Regions from separate parts of the Paenibacillus sp. cl130 genome, predicted to be linked through region 3. Evidence: predicted binding sites of a transcription regulator. Region 3 holds the regulator's gene; each other region holds the start of a gene.
What was found. Region 3 encodes Rex, which represses fermentation and respiration genes when NADH is low (regulators of the CRP and FNR family bind a similar motif). Its sites were predicted from a motif close to TTGTGAAATATTTCACAA; they were not measured.
Positions count from the first base shown of each region.

Region 1 (4,975 bases), 160 kb from region 3:
ATGCTCGCCAGGCCGTACCAAGAGCAGAGCACTTTGTACCGTTGTTTATTGCAATGGGGAGTGGCAATCCTGCAAACAAAGCCAAGGTCATCCATAGAAGCTATGAGATGGGGAATTTAAGTTATCTATGCTTACAGTTTTAAAAAGTGTGTTGCCAGAAGAAGGACTATTGTTAAAATGCTTCGCAACTGCTTCTGTATAAGTAGAGGAGTGGAAATAAATTAGGGAGTGTTATAAGCTATAATGGCTTATAACACTCCCTTTTACGTAAAAAACGATTTATTATATGCGGCAAATCTCACGAGGGCACAATTCACAATGACATACGCCTTGCAGCATTTCCAAATCCTTGACAACAATCATGCCATTATCATATTCAACTGCATTTTTCTTACGTAGATCACTAAGCATCCGGTTTACGCTTTCCCGAGTCGCACCGATCATATTTGATAAGTCAGTATGAGTAATTTTTTTATGAATCAGGATATGTTCGCCGTGAGGCTCACCATAGGTATTGCATAGACGGATGAGTGTTGAACATAAAGCGCCAGGCTTGCCGTACATCATCAAATCGCGGAACTTAGTCTGAGTAATGCGATGATGCGAACCCATCCATTTCATAAAGTCAATCGCAAAATCACAATGCTGGCAAATAAGTAGCTCCAGATCTGTATGATCGATTACGCCAATATCACTGTCTTCCAGAACCTCAGCAGAAAAGGAATGCTTAGTACCGAAAAATGGATCGGCTTGACCAACAAGATCGCCGCTTTGATACATATATAGAATAAGTTCCTTACCCTCATCCGTTGTTTTGGTTACTTTCACGCGTCCGCGCTTAATATAAAACAGCTTATCCGCTGTATCTCCTTCCCAGAACAGATGCGAGCTTTCTGGCATAACTCGATCTTTCATCATCACTTGCAACCGGTTGAAGCTGGCCTCCGAGAAGCAACAGGTGTTGCCGCGGGCTTCCATTACATTTGTAGGGTTTCTCATCGTCCATTTCCCCTTTGTATCCTATGTTTTTTATCTGCAACTTGATCAATTCAAATTCATTATATACCTGCGCAATGCGTTTTTGGGGCAAGAAGAGGGGGTAAAAGTGGCAGAATTCCAAACTTTGTGATTTAATTCACTTCATAAAATAAAATTTTAAATAGATTGTGAAAAAAATCACAATATATCTTGAAAAGCTGTGTTACGATCAGTGCGTGAACAAGAGATAGTACACGAGATAACAGGAGGATGAGGGAAATGGCTGTTAAAAACGAGGTTATCCAAAAAGAGCAAAGCGCAGAGCAGTATATTCAAACGCTGATTGACCGGGGGAACCGGGCACAGCAAGCTTTCATGAGTATGAATCAGGAACAGATTGACGAAATCGTACAAGCTATGGCACTCGCAGGGATGGATAAACACATGTACCTGGCGAAGTTGGCTGTTGAAGAAACAGGACGCGGTGTGTACGAGGACAAAATCACCAAAAACATGTTTGCAACAGAATATGTCTATCATAGTATCAAAAATGAAAAAACCGTCGGTGTCATTGAAGACAATGATTTTGACAGTTTTCAAAAGATAGCAGAGCCAGTCGGCATTATCATGGGGATCACTCCAGTGACAAACCCGACTTCGACTACGATGTTCAAAGCGTTGATTGCCATTAAAACACGTAACCCAATCATTTTCGGTTTCCATCCATCTGCTCAATCGTGTAGTGCGGAAGCAGCCCGCGTCTTGCTCGAAGCAGCCGTCAAACATGGTGCTCCAGCTGATTGTATTCAATGGATTGAAGCTCCATCGATGGATAAGACAAATTCACTCATGAATCACCCGGATGTGGCTCTGATTCTGGCAACTGGTGGATCAGGCATGGTTAAGGCGGCATATAGCTGCGGTAAACCTGCTCTGGGTGTAGGCCCAGGTAACGTGCCTTGCTTTATTGAAAAAACAGCAGACATCAAGCAGGCCGTGAACGATCTTATCCTCTCTAAATCTTTTGACAACGGTATGATTTGTGCTTCCGAGCAAGCGGTTATTATCGAAGAGCCAATCTTCGAACAAGTGAAAAAATTGATGATCGCTAACGGCTGCTATTTTGTAAATAAAGAAGAAGCAGCTAAGCTCACTCAAGGAGCTATGAATGTCGAGAAATGTGCAGTGAACCCAGCAATCGTCGGGCAGTCTGCTGTGAAAATTGCTGAAATGAGTGGTATCACAGTACCAGCAGGAACTAAAATTTTGGTCGCTGAGATTGAAGGGGTAGGAACAAAATTCCCATTGTCTGCGGAGAAATTGAGTCCTGTATTGGCTTGCTATAAAGTAAAAAATGCGGAACAAGGTATTCAACGCGCTGCTGAAGTCGTGGAATTCGGGGGCATGGGCCACTCGTCCGCTATTCATTCGAACGATGAGGACGTTATCGCCCGCTTCGCAAACCGTCTGCAAACAGGACGTATCATTGTAAATGCACCTTCCACACATGGTGCGATTGGCGACATTTACAACACCAATCTTCCTTCGTTGACACTCGGTTGCGGTTCGTACGGTCGTAACTCGACTTCGTCGAACGTATCGGCAGTCAATTTGATTAATGTGAAAAGGGTGGCGAAACGGACGGTGAATATGCAATGGTTCAAAGTACCTTCCAAAATCTATTTTGAAAAAAATTCGACACAGTATCTTGCTAAAATGCCTGATATCACACGTGTAGCCATTATCACGGACCCTATGATGGTAAAACTGGGATATGTGGATCGTGTTATTCATTATCTGCATCAACGCCAAACACCGGTAGCTATCGAAGTGTTCTCTGAAGTAGAGCCAGATCCATCGACAGTTACGGTAGAACGTGGTACAGAAATGATGAGACGTTTCCAACCGGATTGCATCATCGCACTGGGCGGCGGTTCGCCAATGGATGCGGCTAAAGGCATGTGGATGTTCTATGAATATCCAGATACTGATTTCAATAACTTAAAACAAAAATTCATGGATATCCGTAAACGGATTTACAAGTACCCACGTCTGGGCCAAAAAGCACAATTTGTAGCTATCCCTACAACCTCGGGTACAGGTTCCGAAGTTACATCGTTTGCAGTAATTACGGACAAAAACCTGGGTAACACGAAGTACCCGCTGGCTGACTATGAGTTGACTCCTGATGTGGCAATTATTGACCCAGTGTTTGTATATTCGCTGCCTAAAACAGCTGTAGCGGACACAGGTATGGACGTTCTGACACATGCTATCGAGGCTTACGTGTCCGTAATGGCTAATGATTACACAGATGGTCTGGCAATTAAAGCCATTCAATTGGTATTCCAATACCTAGAACAATCGGCTCTGATCGGTGATAAGCTGGCTCGTGAAAAAATGCATAATGCTTCCACACTTGCTGGTATGGCGTTTGCTAATGCATTCTTGGGTATTAACCACAGTCTTGCACATAAATGGGGTGGACAATACCATACAGCGCATGGCCGCACGAATGCCATTTTGCTGCCGCACGTTATTCGCTATAATGCGAAAAAACCGACAAAATTTGCTTCGTTCCCTAAATATTCGCACTTTGTTGCGGATGAGCGTTATGCAGAAATCGCGCGCATACTGGGACTGCCTGCACGCACCACCGAAGAAGGGGTTAACAGCTTGATCGAAGCAATCCGTAAGATGAACAAAACACTCGGTATCGAGGAATCGTTCCAACAAATCGGTTTCGATGCGAAGGATTTCGAATCACGTGTAGACTATCTGGCTGACCGCGCATTTGAAGATCAATGTACAACTGCGAATCCGAAGTTGCCACTGGTTACGGAGTTGGCTGATGTCTATCGCAATGCCTTCTACGGACGTTTTGACCAATAATATAATAGGTACGAAGAGGCTTGTGAAAAAGCATTTTCTCGTTCAATACCGATGCAGGCTCTCTATATAGAGGGCCTGTTGGTTTGGGAAGGGAGGTGAACGGCAAGGCTAAGGATATAGGCGCGAAGCTAGGGAAAATAAAGTGATAAAAATCACTCATGTTGTGATTTTTATCACATACTACACTCTATCATTATTCTACAATAAGGGTGTAAGAAAGGTCCCGACACTGAGCGTAAGGCATCGGTGAACAGGCCGGGCTCAAGAAATAGCTTTATCGTGAAAAAAATCACAAGTCCGGAAGACCAAACAATTTGGAGGGATTTACATGTCGGTGATTGAGAGAGAATTACAAGAGCAACAATCTGGCTGGAGAGGTTTTAAAAAAGGCAAATGGACTAAAGAAGTCAACGTCAACGATTTTATTGAAACCAATATCTTACCTTATGTTGGCAATGAAGAATTTTTGGTTGGTCCTACCGCCAACACAACTGCACTGTGGGATATTGTATCCGATCTTACCAAAAAAGAGCTGGCAAACGGCGGCGTGCTTGATGTAGACGTGAATACGCCATCCACTATTATTTCACATAAGCCGGGTTATCTGGACCGGGATAAAGAGCAAATTGTCGGTGTACAAACAGATGCTCCATTCAAACGCTCTTTGCAGCCGTTTGGTGGAATTCGGATGATGATCGACGCTTGCAAAGCCTATGGTTTTGAAGTACCAGAAAGTATCATTGATATCTTCACTCATATTCGTAAAACTCACAACCAAGGTGTATTTGACGCTTATACAGATGAAATGAGAGCAGCTCGTAAAGCTGGTATCATTACTGGTCTGCCAGATGCATACGGTCGTGGTCGTATTATCGGTGACTATCGTCGTGTAGCTTTGTATGGTGCAGACTTCTTGATCCAAGATAAAAAACTGCAACTGAAAAGCCTTGAAGTTGATTCCATGGAAGAAGATGTAATTCGTCTGCGTGAGGAAATTTCCGAACAAATTCGTGCTTTGAATGAACTGAAACAAATGGCTGCTGAACACGGTTTTGATATCTCAAAACCTGCTAACAATGCGAAAGAAGCTTTCCAATGGGTATAT
Region 1 covers NZ_FOYG01000002.1:295,939-300,913, reverse strand. The annotation lists gene BM358_RS07800 (DODA-type extradiol aromatic ring-opening family dioxygenase) at 1-143, shown strand, start outside; gene BM358_RS07795 (Crp/Fnr family transcriptional regulator) at 283-999, opposite strand; gene adhE (bifunctional acetaldehyde-CoA/alcohol dehydrogenase) at 1,258-3,870, shown strand; gene pflB (formate C-acetyltransferase) at 4,199-4,975, shown strand, end outside.
Region 1: adhE (bifunctional acetaldehyde-CoA/alcohol dehydrogenase) is a predicted target of Rex. The motif match lies at 1,165-1,182, and genes of this name have one in related genera.

Region 2 (4,975 bases), on a different contig from region 3:
CAGTTGGTAAAATTCATATGTAATGAATAATCAGAAAGCATGCTGGACTATCAGAGGAATAGTAAACTAGTAACGACAATTCTTGTCGTTATCTCCGGACATGGCGACTCCTCCTTCATAAAGCTGCTTGCCAAGTTGGGCTCGCACCTTTATGGAGGAGTTTTTTTATCCCGTAAGGAGGATGCAATACACACGATTTTGTACGCTGTAAATGAGTAACTATTATTCCACCAGCTTTTCAGACTTCACCAGCATTTCTCGTAACACGTGAGCGACTCGACTTTTCCGGTTCTCTGCTTTCTTTTTTATCAAGTGTAATGATTTTTTGTATGCATGAGTATGGCTTTGATCGTAGAACTGTTTGGCTGCAATGCGTAATGTTCTTCTTAATAACAGTGCTGATGAGCGTGTTAACCTAGAGCGGAATCCCCTGCGCAATACCCGCAACGTATTTTTGTAGGTCTCAAAATCCTCGGATGGAGGGATAAGGGCAAATAAATTTAACGAGGAGTCATTGAATCCGTAGGCTTCATACATGATTCTCAGATTTTCTGTATTTAAAACGTTACCTCTGAGATAGGTTGGATGTTCCTGATGATATCCGACCACCTCTTTGATGCAATAAAAAGGGATCTTCAAGCGATGCAGTCTATAGCCAAGGTCCCAGTCTTCGAGTCCATACAGCACAAACCGTTCATTAAAACCTCCAATACGAATCAAGTGACTGCGTCTGATGGCTACACAACGAGTAACCAGCAGCATCCAGGGGGCGACATCCGTTGTGGCAAATTGTTTCTGCGTATTGGGGGGGACTCTTGTGGGACTAACTACTTTAGACAGTGCACCCGTTTGGTGAAGGATATCTTCAGGGGTTATGATTGGAGTAATTTCGTTCGCTGCTTCATAGTCAGCATTCCATAAGTTGGACTGCGTAAGTATGTTGCGACATTGTTCTTTTTCTTCAGGAGAAAAGTCAGGGTAATAATGGGTAAAAGCATCGTCCCATGAGTGAGGAATGCCTGAGAGCACAGACTTGGGATATTTACGGTGATAACGGCTCACGATCCTAATGAATTCCGGTAATACTACAAAGTCAGCGTCGCAGAAGATGATGTATAGCCCTTTTGCACGGCGCAGTCCCAAATTTCGAACGGCAGATCGACCGCGTTGTTCCTGATGTGACACATAGATAAGAGGATAGGATGCTTTGAAGCCTTCGACCATTTCTTTCGTTCCGTCTGTAGAACCGTCATCAGCTACAATGACTTCGAATAGTTGCTTTGGATAGGTTTGTGTCTCAAATGAAGCGAGTGTGAGCAACAATTGCTGGGCTCGATTATAGGTTGGAATGATGACGCTGTAGCGGATAGCCAATATGATCTCCCCCCCACCATTCTTATTAGAAAACGTTTGAACAAGATGAATAATAACAATGTATTCAAGGATTTTAGCCTGGTCTAGTCAAACATCCCTCAAGGTTCGAAACAGGCTTGGTCTTATTACTGATGCTAAGGTGGGGGTTCTGTATTTTCTGCTGTTTTGCAGGTACGTTCAGTGGTGTTATATATGTGTAATCATGGTATTATGCATAGAGATGTAAAGTAAAAGCGACGGCGCTTCCTATCCGCTGAAAGCCCGCTCAGCAAACAGAAACAAACATGAGATGAAATGGGCAAGTTATGGTAAACTATATAGAGTTATAGAAGACCTGAAAGAGGAGTACTTTATGACACAATTTGTCTATAAGCAAATTATTGACGATCTCAAGATGAAAATTTTTGCGGGAAAGTTTGCGGATATGAGATTGCCAGATGAACGTAGTCTTAGTGAGACTTACCAGGTTAGTCGTAGTTCAATTAAACGTGCTCTGACTAAAATGGAGAATGTCGGAATTATTTTCAAAAAACAAGGTTCCGGGACATTTATTAATCCATTATACATAAGAAATGAATCTATCTTTAACTACGAAGGCTCTAATCTAGGGGTCACTGATAATTTTCAAATGCATGGTAAAAAGCCTAAGATCAAAGTATTGAGTTTTGAGGTCATTCCGCCAACAGAAGAATTACAGCGCGATTTGTTCTTGGAGACTCATGATTTTGTTTACAAAATTGTCCGCTTACGTCTGTTTGATGATGATCCATTTATGATTGAAACGGGCTATATCCCCATTAAAATTGTCCAGAATTTAAATCAGACAATTATTGAGGGGTCCATTTTTAATTATTTGGAAGACTCCCGGAACTTGGCCGTCACCAAATCTTTTTTATCCATTTTTGCAGAACCGTCTCAAGAGAATGATCAAAAGCTGCTACATTTAAATGAAAATGAGCCTGTAGGTATTATGGAAGGTGTGTTCTTTTTAGATAACGGTACGCCATTTGAGTTTTCTCATATGCGATTTCATTACAAATATTTGAAATTTAATACTTTTGTATCGGTTCACTAATGATAAGACTGGAGAATTCTCCGGTCTTTTTTTTATGGTTTTGAAAAAAGGATTGAAGCCTGCAATTACCTCGTTTATTACAAATTTTATTGGTTTATACTTCTATATATTTTAATGTAAGAGCTTTTTTACTGTCTTTTTAATTTATATTTCATAGTATGTTCAAAATTTCACAAAATTGGACCGTATCACTTGTGAAAAAGGTTGAATTAAATTGGCATAGCGTTATGATGGACATGTAGATGAAATTTCCGGAAATAAATTACAAACAAAACTACTTAGGGAGTGGACACAATGTCATTATCACCCGTGTTAGCAGATTATTCATCTAAAACATATTTGGAAAAACTTGATGCATATTGGCGTGCAACGAACTACATTTCGGTAGGTCAGCTTTATTTAAAAGATAATCCTTTGTTGAGAGAGCCTTTAAAAGATTCAGATGTGAAAGTTAAGCCTATTGGACACTGGGGCACAATTCCGGGTCAAAACTTTATTTATGCACATCTAAATCGTGTTATTAATAAATATGATTTGAGCATGCTTTACATTGAAGGTCCTGGTCACGGCGGCCAGGTTATGGTTTCAAATTCTTATCTGGATGGAAGTTACACTGAAATCTATCCGCAAATTACGCAAGATATCCCAGGTATGAAGAAATTGTTCAAACAATTCTCTTTCCCTGGCGGTATTGCTTCACATGCTGCTCCTGAAACACCTGGATCTATCCATGAAGGTGGAGAATTAGGTTACTCCCTTTCTCATGGTGTAGGTGCCATTCTGGATAATCCTGATCTGATTTCGGCTGTTGTTATTGGTGATGGCGAAGCTGAAACGGGCCCATTAGCCGCTTCGTGGTTCTCTAACAGATTTATCAACCCCATCACGGATGGTGCAGTGCTGCCAATCTTGCACTTGAATGGCTTTAAGATTAGTAACCCAACGATTATGTCTCGTCAATCGAAAGAAGAATTGACCTCATACTTTAAAGGTTTGGGTTGGGAGCCGTTCTTTGTTGAAGGTGAAAATCCGGATCACATGCATCCAGAAATGGCGAAAGTATTGGATACAGCCATCGAGAAGATTGAAGCTATTCAGAAGAATGCGCGTGAAAATAATGACCTTACTCGTCCGGCGTGGCCGATGATTGTATTCCGTTCACCTAAAGGCTGGACAGGTCCGAAGGAATGGGACAACGTGCCGAATGAAAATTCATTCCGTGCCCATCAGGTTCCAATTCCGGTTGATCAAAAAAATATGCAACACGCACCTGCTTTGTTAGAATGGCTGAATAGCTATAGACCAGAGGAATTGTTCGACGAAAACGGTCGTTTAAACTCTGAGCTTGCTGAAATCCTGCCTACAGGCGATAAACGTATGGGAATGAACCCTGCTGCGAATGCGGGTAACCTCATTAAAGACTTGAAATTACCGGATTTCCGTAACTATGCGCTGGATAATTCCGTACCTGGTAAAGTGATTGCGCAAGATATGTCGGTTTTAGGGAAATACGTTAAAGATGTGGTTCTTTTAAATGAAGAAAATCGTAATTTCAGAATCTTCGGACCGGATGAAACGATGTCTAACCGCTTGGCTCCTGTTTTTGAAGTAACCAAACGCCAATGGATGGACCAAATTATTGAACCTAATGATGAATTCTTATCATCCTATGGCCGCGTAATTGATTCTCAATTATCCGAACACCAAGCTGAAGGATTGCTGGAAGGTTATGTATTAACAGGTCGTCATGGTTTCTTTGCAAGTTACGAAGCCTTCCTGCGTGTGGTTGACTCGATGATCACCCAACACTTTAAGTGGCTGCGTAAAGCAACGGATCAAGGATGGCGTGCAGATATCCCATCATTGAATGTCGTAGCAACCTCAACAGTGTTCCAACAGGATCATAATGGGTATACACACCAAGATCCAGGTTTGTTAGGTCATTTGGCTGATAAAAAACCAGAATTTATTCGGGAGTATCTGCCAGCGGATGCCAATTCATTGTTGGCTGTTTTCGACACCATTTTAAATGACCGTCAAAAGATCAATTTGATTGTTTCGTCTAAACACCCACGTCCACAATGGTTTAGTGCTGATGAAGCGAAAGAATTGGTGGACAAAGGGTTGAAGATTATTGATTGGGCAAGTACAGATCAAGGTGGGGAACCTGACCTTGTCATTGCTTCTGCTGGTACAGAGCCAACTATTGAAAGTTTAGCTGCGATTTCCATTTTGCATGAAAAACTGCCTGACTTGAAGATTCGGTACATCAACGTGGTAGATTTGCTGAAACTGAGAAGTCAAAAACTAGACCCGCGTGGATTATCCGACGCCGAGTTTGATCATTTTTTCACAAAAGACAAGCCAGTTGTTTTCGCTTTCCATGGTTACGAAGGTCTGATCAAAGATCTGTTCTTTGATCGTCACAACCATAACTTGCATGTACATGGTTACCGTGAGAATGGCGATATTACGACACCATTTGATATGCGCGTATTGAATCAGATGGATCGCTTCGATCTAGTG
Region 2 covers NZ_FOYG01000009.1:178,299-183,273, reverse strand. The annotation lists gene BM358_RS22080 (glycosyltransferase family 2 protein) at 223-1,374, opposite strand; gene BM358_RS22075 (GntR family transcriptional regulator) at 1,727-2,449, shown strand; gene BM358_RS22070 (phosphoketolase family protein) at 2,744-4,975, shown strand, end outside.
Region 2: BM358_RS22070 (phosphoketolase family protein) is a predicted target of Rex. The motif match lies at 2,608-2,625, and genes of this name have one in related genera.

Region 3 (4,975 bases):
ATTTACTAGTCATTCATTCCACATTTGCCAATCCTCACACCAGCTCAGTTATTGGGCAAAGTATATTTCACACCCGTCGCTACCCCATCTGAGAAACGATAAAAGGTGTAGTAATGATGACTTCCATCATCGTAAAACAACTGCCACACATATTCGCCATTGAACACACTCGGCTGAAGCCTTACAATTTTTGCACCTGGAAGCTGCTGCTGAATTATTGCCGTCATTTTTTGCTCATCGACTCCGTTCTTCAGCAACTCGGTGTGAACACCGCTATTATCTGCGGCAGGTACGTTAGGTTTTCCTTCCACTTTTTGAAAAGGAACCCACACCATTATATTTTCATTCTGTGCATTTTTCCCTTGAACCACCCAATATACCTGATCCCACACAGACTTCCATGTTTGAGTCGTGCTAACCAGACCACCTGATTGCTTGGCCTTAATGATAGCGGCATTTTCCTCAGCCACCTGGTCTTGAGTAACATAGGAATAATACCAGAAAATGCTGATCAGGATCAGTATCACGGCCAAAATGGCGACCGCTATCCACTTTTTCTTATTTTTCAAACCCGTGCTTCCTCTCTAAGGGGATGTGACACCTAAATTAGCGCGACAGCAGCCCTTCAAAGGCGGCTTGTGCCTCATGTTTGATACGTTCCTCGTCCATAGTCAGGCATTCGCCGTTTTTCACAACCTGGCGACCGTCTACCCACACATGAGCCACGTCCTTGGCGCTTGCAGAGTATACCGCATGGGAAATAAGATCTGTACGCGGCAAGAAATGTGCCTGATTCAGATCCAACGCGATAAAGTCAGCCTTGTTGCCCGCTGCCAACGCTCCTACTTCTTTTAAACCAATCGACTTTGCACCGTATTCTGTTGCAAGACGCAGCGCTTCACTTGCAGGAACTGCCGTAGGGTCACCGGATACACCCTTGTGAATAAGTGCCGCCAGACGCATTTCCTCGAACATATCCAGGTTATTATTGCTGGCAGGACCATCCGTTCCGAGAGAAACAGTAACCCCTGCACGCAGCAATTCAGGCACTCTGGCCACACCACTTGCCAGCTTCAAGTTGCTACCAGGATTATGCGAAACCGCTACACCACGTTCAGCCAGTAAAGCTATTTCTTCGTCGTTCAAATGAACGCCATGGGCAACAAGCGAAGGACGGGAGAAAAAGCCAAGCTTATCTAAGTGTGCAACTGGACGCAAACCGTAGTCGCGTACGTTTTGCTCCACTTCGGCGATCGTCTCAGACATGTGCGTATGCAGTGGCAAGTCCAGATCATGCGCAGCTTGTACGAATTTTTCAATAAACGCAGGTGGACATGTGTATGGCGCGTGCGGAGACATCATCGTTGTAATACGCCCGTCTGCTTTACCATGCCAGTTACGCGCAAAAGTCACGGCCTCAGCCAGCTTGATTCGCTGTTCTTCTTCCGAGCATAGTCCAATTGCTCCACGCATCAGACTTGCACGAATACCTGACTCTTCAGCTACACGAGCCACCTCATCCATATGATCGTACATATCCAGGAAGGTCGTTGTTCCACCTTTCAGCATTTCCAGCACAGACAAGGACGTACCCCAGTACACGTCCGTAGATGTAAACTTGGCTTCCATAGGCCACATTTTCTCCTGAAGCCATACTTGAAGTGCCAAGTCATCTCCATGCCCACGCAGCAGAGACATCGCCGCATGACCATGAGTATTAATCAGACCAGGTAAAAACAATAGCCCCTTACCATCGATCGCTTCCGTCTCTTCCTCACCCGCAGGCAAAGTTTCGCCAATATAAGTAATACGGCTATCCTCCACAATCATAAAACCATGGACTACCCCAGCTTCTGATCCATTTACGGCAAAAGAGCCGTTTTTAATCATCCATTTATTCACTGTCATATTGTGTTTCTTCCTTTCCGTCCTCCAAATAATAAGCGAGGCTAAGCAAATCAGTTGTAAAGTCTGTGGCATGAATCCGAATGTTGGCCGGTGCCTTGAGAGTAGTCGGTGCAAAGTTCAGAATCGCTCCAATTCCGCTCTCAATAAGCCTGTCAGCCACGTGCTGTGCTTCAAAATCAGGTACGGTAATAATCCCGATTCGAATGTTTTTTTCTCTCACAGTGGCTTCCAGTTCATCCATCGGTTGAACGACCAATGTATTGATCTTGGTCCCTACCTTATCTGGAAACGCATCAAATACTGCTACAATCTTCATATTGTCTTTTAAATAAGCGTTATAATTCGAAAGGGCTTGCCCCAGATTACCCGCACCGACCAATACGACATTAATTTGCTGGTCGATTTTCAGGATATGGCGTATTTTCTCAATTAAATAAGAAACATCATAACCGATACCCTTCCGACCAAAATCTCCAAAATAGGCGAGATCTTTACGGATTTGGGCCGGGTTCAAATCTAGCCTCTGTCCCAACTCTTGAGAAGAGACCGTAGCCACCTCCCGTTTGTGAAGTGCATTCAGATAACGTAAATATACGGGTAACCTCCGTACGACAGCCTCTGAAATTTTATCTGATTTCATACTTGCTCCCCCTAATTGTAACGAACATACTTAGTGTCCGTCCGTTATGCCTCTGTCTCCGGGGCGGATTGGAGCCATTCGGCGATGCGGGGCACCATTTGCTCCGATGGCATATGCTCCATTTTTGGTCCCGGTAACGAGTACAAAAAGTGCTTTCCGTAATAGGATTCGATCACACGCGTATCGTAAACGATAACGACCCCGTGGTCGCTCGCTGTACGTACTAACCGACCAAATCCCTGTTTGAAGCGAATGACCGCTTGTGGTACAGACAGCTTCATAAATGGATTCTTCTTCTGCTGCTGAAGCAGCTCGCTTTTTGCCTCCAGCAACGGGTGATTCGGCGGTTGAAACGGCAAGCGAACAATGGCCAGACAAGTCAGAGCCTTTCCTGGAATATCGACGCCTTCCCAGAAGCTGCTGGTTCCCAGCAATACAGAAGCTTTGGCTTCCTGAAAACGGCGGGTTAGCTTGCTGCGACTCCCACTGTCCACACCTTGTCCCAGCACAGTAATTTCGCTGGATGCTAAGGCCTCTTTGAGCGGCTCATACACTTGCCGGAGCATCCGATAGGAAGTAAACAGAACGAGCATTCTCCCCCGCGTCGCCTGAGCAGTCGCTCCTAGAGAGCTAACGAGCATATCTACAAAGTGTGCATCTCCTACACTGCCCTTCACGCTTGGGAAATCCCGTGGAATGACCAGCAACACCTGATCCCTGTAATTAAAGGGTGACGGGAGCTGCGAAGTCATCAGCCGCTCTTGATCTGCGGCCTCCTGCAAGCCGAGCTGATCGATCATGTACTGAAACGACTTATCTACCGATAAGGTAGCAGACGTCAGAATAATGCTTCTTTTTTTGTCAAAAAACATTTCTTTCAACTGGCGGCTCACATCGACGGGCACCGCATAAAATTGCAATGATTTACTACGGAATTGCCCACTCGCTTCGAGCCAGTATACGGTTGTTTCATCATCGAGTCGGATAAAAAAGCGCAAATTTTCTCGGATTCCCGCCAAATCCTTGAGCAGACCCGTGATATCTGTAATAAGGCTATCTGCCGCATAATCGTCATGTTCTTCCTTGACGTCCAGCATCAGCTTGTCGCCCTTGCGCAAAATTTCGCTCATCGTTACATATAGCTGATTTTCCAAAGCACCCGCCTGATCCCACTTTGCAGGCTTGGCCGAAGGTTTGAGACGGGAAGAAAACTGTCCTGTTTCACCCGGTGTCGCATCGCTTCGCTCTGGCAACATGCCAAACAGCTTGTCGCTTAGCAGGTCCCAAGTTTCCTTAACCTCTAACACGAGCGGATACATCTGGTCGATGGTTGAAGCCCAATCCGCCGACTTCTCGTGCCCCGATTTTGCCAACTGTTGACGAAGTGAAGGCAGTTGTCCATTCTTGCTGTCTTTGAACAGTCGCGTCAGTGTATGCACGAGTGTGAAATATTTCATATGCATACCTAGGTGCTTACCAGCTACTTCCTCCAGGTGATGGGCTTCATCAATCACCAGATGTTCATAGCTCGGCAACAGCTGGTGACTGGCTTTGACGTCTGTGAACAACTTAGAGTGATTCGTAATAACGACATCCGCTATTCCTGCTTCATGGCGTGCACGATGATAATAGCATTTGCGGAACCATGGACAAGAACGACCAAGACAGGACTCTGAATCACTCGCCACCGTTTCCCAGAAATCCCCTCCACGGTTGCTCAGATTCAGTTCTTCATCATCACCGGTTTCTGTTAGCGTCAACCAGACGATCATTTGAGCCGCTGTAATTAAATCTTCCTTCGGTGTCGCGAAGTCTCTTCTGTTTATTTTATGTTCAAACTTACGCAGACACAAATAATGTCCCCGACCCTTGAAAATAGCAGCCCGGAACGGAAACGGAATCACCTTGGTCAGCATAGGAATGTCACGCTCGCGTAATTGCTCCTGCAGGTTGATCGTATGTGTACTTACCATAACGCGCTGTCCTTTTTTTACACTGTGATACAGCGATGGGAGCAAATAACCGAGGGACTTTCCTGTTCCTGTACCTGCTTCGATCAGCAGATGCTTGTCTTCACTCAGTGCCTGATTTACACCCTCAATCATCTGTATCTGCGCCTCGCGCTCCTCATATTGGCTCAAGGATGAACGCAAATTGTCCCGCACATCATCCATGTACTCCTCAAAGGAAACACCTGAAAGTGGATTCGGGTCGTCTTCTCTACGCGGTGCAGCTAGCTCCGTCCAATCTTCCACTTTTAGCGCAAGCTGACGAAAAAACTGATGTCCCTCCAAATCCTGAATAGGATCAAGCTCTTTCTCTTCACGCACCCCATCAAGAAACCATCCGAGGTCACTGTCTTCCTCTGCGAACAAATCGCTAAGCCGCTGTATCGTTATCAGAGGTAATGCTTGAAGCTCACCCAGA
Region 3 covers NZ_FOYG01000002.1:137,058-142,032, forward strand. The annotation lists gene BM358_RS06955 (cell wall elongation regulator TseB-like domain-containing protein) at 45-569, opposite strand; gene BM358_RS06960 (amidohydrolase) at 607-1,908, opposite strand; gene BM358_RS06965 (redox-sensing transcriptional repressor Rex) at 1,895-2,548, opposite strand; gene dinG (ATP-dependent DNA helicase DinG) at 2,593-4,975, opposite strand, start outside.

Region 4 (4,975 bases), on a different contig from region 3:
CTGCCCGCCTCCAGTGTGAGCGGATTTACGATTATTTCAGTGTTTTCGACGGAGCATATTGTACAGGGAGCCAACCGAATTAGCTTGATTGGTGCTCTATGTGTTCTTGCGGTGCTGGTTATGGCACTGATTCTGATCACCATCATTTCCTGGCTGATTACCAAACGCCTACAGCGGTTGAGCTATGAACTGGGTAAGGTAGCCGCGGGCGATTTTCATGTGGTATCGAGTGTGGAGGGAAGGGACGAGATCGGGGATTTATCCCGCCGTTTCAACTATATGGTGAACAGTATTCGCCAACTCATGGCGCAGGTCTATGAGACGAGTGAGCATAACAACAGACTGGAATTGGCACAAAAGGATATCAAGCTAAAAATGATGGCTAGCCAAATTAATCCGCATTTTCTGTTTAATGCGTTAGAATCCATTCGAATGAAAGCACATCTGAATGGGGAAGCGGAAATTGCAACGACGGTGCGTTTGCTTGGCAGGCTGATGCGCCGGAATCTGGAGATTGGCAGTGGTAAAACGACGGTACTACAGGAGCTGGATATGGTGCGGTCCTATTTGCAAATTCAGCAGTTCAGATTTGGAAATCGTTTGATCTATGAAGTGAATTTGGAAGAAAGCGCGACGGACCTGTCGATTCCTCCCTTAATCATACAACCGCTGGTGGAAAATGCAGTCATTCATGGCCTGGAAAATAAGGAAGAGCCAGTTACCGTGAAGGTAGATATTGCAATAGAACGAAGAGAGCTGAAAATTAAAGTAGAAGATGATGGGATTGGCATGGAAGCTGGGCAACTGACCCGTCTGCTAGCTCGGATCAGGGGGACGGAAGAGCCGGAAGGAAGCAGTATTGGCCTGCGTAATGTACATCAACGTCTAACATTGATGTACGGCGAACGTTATGGACTGCATATTGAAAGCGCATTACAAGAAGGAACAACCGTATACTTTTCCATACCAAGGGGGGAAGAGTCGAATGTATAAAGCAATGATTGTAGATGATGAGCCTGCGATTCGTGAAGGATTGTCCTCCATTATTGACTGGGGGAATTGTGGCTTCCGTATTGTCGATACGGCAGGGAACGGACGCGAGGCTCTGGATAAGTTCGGAGAGCATCGACCGGAGCTGGTCATTGTAGATATTCGTATGCCCGGGATGAGTGGGCTGGAGGTCATACGAAGCATACGTGAAAAGAACGGAGAGCCGTTTCACTTTCTCATATTAAGCGGATATGCAGACTTTGATTATGCACGGCAAGCCATGGGCTTCGGGGTGGATGGCTACCTACTGAAGCCAGTTGATGAGGAAGAAATGACGACAGAGTTGAAACGGGTACGGCAAAACATTGAGGACGAGAAAGAAGATGGCAAATGGGGAAGTCCGCCTTCCCATGAGCGTAATTGGATCGAAGCACTATTGTTTCCGGTTCATCAAGAGCATGCTCGTAATGCTGTGGAAAGCAGCGATTCTCTTCACAGAGCATCCAAGCAAGCTGAACATCAAAGCGGTAACGGAAAACATGGACAACAGCCCGCGTTACCAGCGTTGGACTGGAGTAGCTATCAGGTTATTCTGCTGGATTTACGTATACCTGACTGGGATCGGCAAGCCCGGCAGTCGGCAGCAAAGCAGCGGCTAACAGAATTGTGCCATGAGCAGGGCAGAGGTATCGTGTTTGAGGCTGGAATATATATGGGTCTTTTGCTTCCCGCCACGTTAAAAACGGAGAAAGATGCTGTTCAGTTACTGGCTGCTTGGCGACAGGAGCTAAAGCTGTGGGCTACGGAAATTTATGTGGCTGCTGGTGATCCTGTAGCTATTCTTAACGACATTCCCAGATCTTTTGAGCAGGCACTACGATTATTGGAGCGTACGTTTTTGTTCCGGGCAGAAAGAGTCATGCTTTCCGGAGACCTACACGAATTGGAGACAGTCGAGACTGAAAGGAGTGGAGCGTCTGATAGTGCAACAGATGATCCCCTACGTTATGCGGAAAAGCTGTACTATGCGCTAGATATGGCTAATAGTGAAGCTGCAACCCGTGTCATTAAGGATATGGAAGGCCAATTTCCACGGATTTATCGCACAGAATCTGCAATCAAGGCGGCGTTCGCCCAAACATTCACACTGGCGTTGAACAAGTATGCAGCTGGACAGGATCACAGCCGAACCGTGCTGGAGGAGCACTCCAGCTTTATAACCGATGTATATGCTTATTCCACATTGGGCGAGCTGGTGGATCACTCGCTGGAGCATGTGTTGCAATGGATTGGTCAGACTGAATCTGGTGGCAAGGGCATCATCATGAAACAAATGATTGACTTTATACATAGTCATTATGATGAAAATTTGCGACTGGAGTTACTGGCAGATATGTTCAATTACAATAGTGGCTATTTGGGCAAACTGTTCAAAAGTCATACTGGCGAGGCCTTTAATGCCTACCTGGATAAGGTGAGGATTGAGCGAGCAAGAGAATTGCTTGCTCAAGGAATTAAGGTGCACCAGGTGGCGGAACGCGTAGGATATGCGAATGCAGATTATTTTCATAGTAAATTTAAAAAGTATGTTGGAATGTCACCTTCCTCCTACCGTAATCGGGTTCAAAAGAACGGAGGAACAGATGGCTGTTGATAGAATCCCTAGGTTCAACGCTATGAAGTCTCTCTTACAGATGTCGGAGGTACGACCTCCGAACGAAGAGAGGCTCTTTTTTTATGGCGGATAAATGGATAGATCAATCGAAAATGTCACATTTATTATGTAGTTTAGGCCGTTTTCATCAAATCGCCATCGTTATGACACAGATTTGACACGATGTTCACATTTTCGATTCTATTTCATTTAAATTTATTCTATATAATGGGGATAATCTGAAGCCGGATCATGACAACCATGGTGAAGGTAGTTGAGTGAGTCATTTTCTAAAAAGTGACCGCTGCATATGTAAGAATGTGAATACTATCACAAATGTAGAAGACTTCAGATTACAGACACTATAAATCAATGTTAAGAGAAGTGCAGGGGGAGGAGCAACATCATGGACGTATTGGATTTGGCACGGTTGCAGTTTGCAACTACAACGATTCTTCACTTTGTTTATGTGCCGATCTCCATTGGATTGTCGTTATTGGTGGCAATTATGGAGACTATGTATGTTATCAAAAAAAATGACTTGTACAAAAAAATGGCTCAATTCTGGGGAACGTTTCTGCTGATTAACTTTGCATTGGGCGTAGTCACCGGGATTTTGCAAGAATTCCAGTTCGGGATGAATTGGTCGGACTTTTCCCGTTTTGTCGGTGATGTATTCGGTACGCCGCTGGCGATTGAAGCGCTGCTTGCATTTTTCCTGGAATCGACCTTTATCGGATTATGGGTATTCGGTTGGGAAAGATTGTCCAAAACGGTCCATTTAATCTGTATGTGGCTGGTATCTATCGGTACGATGTTATCGGCGTTGTGGATTCTAGCTGCTAATTCATTCATGCAGCGTCCAGTAGGATATGAGATTCAAAATGGACGTGCAGAAATGAAAGATTTTGCTGCTCTGTTAACGAATGAACAACTGTTATGGGAATTTCCGCATACGTTGTTTGCTGCTTTTGCAACGGGGGCATTTCTTATCGCGGGTATCAGTGCATGGAAGTTGATGCACAAAAAGAATATGGACTTTTTTAAACCTTCTTTCAAATTGAGCATTATTGTTGCCTTAATCAGTGCCATTGCTATTCCTTTGTTTGGTCATGGTCAGGCTCAATATTTAGTGAAAACACAACCGATGAAGATGGCTGCCAGTGAGGGCTTATGGGAGAACAGCGGTGACCCCGCTCCTTGGACAGTTATCGCGGGTATAGATCCTGAAAAGAAGGAAAATACCTTTGAAATTAAAGTTCCTTTTGCTCTGAGTTTTCTATCTTATAGTAAATTTTCCGGCTCTGTGCCTGGTATGAATGAGCTTCAAGCAGAATATGAAAAAACCTATGGTCCGGGCGATTATATCCCGCCAGTACGTACCACGTTCTGGAGCTTCCGTATTATGATTGCGGCGGGATGTGGCATGATTGCACTCGCTTTATACGGTACTTACCTGACGTTCCGTAAAAAGCTGGAAGGTTCACATCGCTGGTTCTTCCGTCTTATGATATGGGGGATATCCCTTCCATTCATTGGGAATACTGCTGGTTGGATCATGACCGAAATAGGTCGCCAACCGTGGACTGTATTTGGTTTGCTTCAAACAAAAGATTCTGTTTCGCCTACGGTTGTGGCAGGAGAAGTGCTGTTCTCGTTCATCTCATTTACCACATTGTATTTAATTTTAACAGGTGTGCTGGCATTTCTGTTTTACCGTACGGCTCGCAAAGGTCCAGATATCGAGCCACATCAGCAAACGGTAATTCATGATCCATTTGCCCAAGGGGGTGACAATAATGACGCTAAATGATTTATGGTTCTTATTGATCGCAGTGTTGTTTACCGGTTTCTTTTTTCTGGAGGGCTTTGATTTTGGCGTGGGGATGGCCACGGGATTGGTACCGCGCAATGACCAACAAAAACGTTTGATGATCAATACGATTGGTCCATTTTGGGATGCCAACGAAGTGTGGCTGATTACAGCAGCAGGTGCGATGTTTGCCGCTTTCCCGCATTTTTATGCAACTATGTTCAGCGGATATTATCTGGTATTTGTCTTTATTTTGCTAGGTTTGATCTTGCGTGGAGTTTCTTTTGAGTTCCGCGGCAAGGCTGAAGGGAAATGGTGGACAGGAACGTGGGATGCCTGCATTCTGATTGGTAGCTTTCTACCGCCGATGCTGTTCGGTATGGCTTTTGCGGCTTTGGTGAAAGGTGTACCTATTCAGCAAAACATGGATTTGAAAGCTGGATTTTCCGATGTGTTCAATGGATACACCGTATGGATTGGACTGACAGTGGTCGGAATGTGCCTAATGCATGGGCTGA
Region 4 covers NZ_FOYG01000008.1:107,776-112,750, reverse strand. The annotation lists gene BM358_RS20675 (sensor histidine kinase) at 1-993, shown strand, start outside; gene BM358_RS20670 (response regulator transcription factor) at 986-2,644, shown strand; gene BM358_RS20665 (cytochrome ubiquinol oxidase subunit I) at 3,051-4,457, shown strand; gene cydB (cytochrome d ubiquinol oxidase subunit II) at 4,444-4,975, shown strand, end outside.
Region 4: BM358_RS20665 (cytochrome ubiquinol oxidase subunit I) is a predicted target of Rex. The motif match lies at 2,963-2,980, and genes of this name have one in related genera.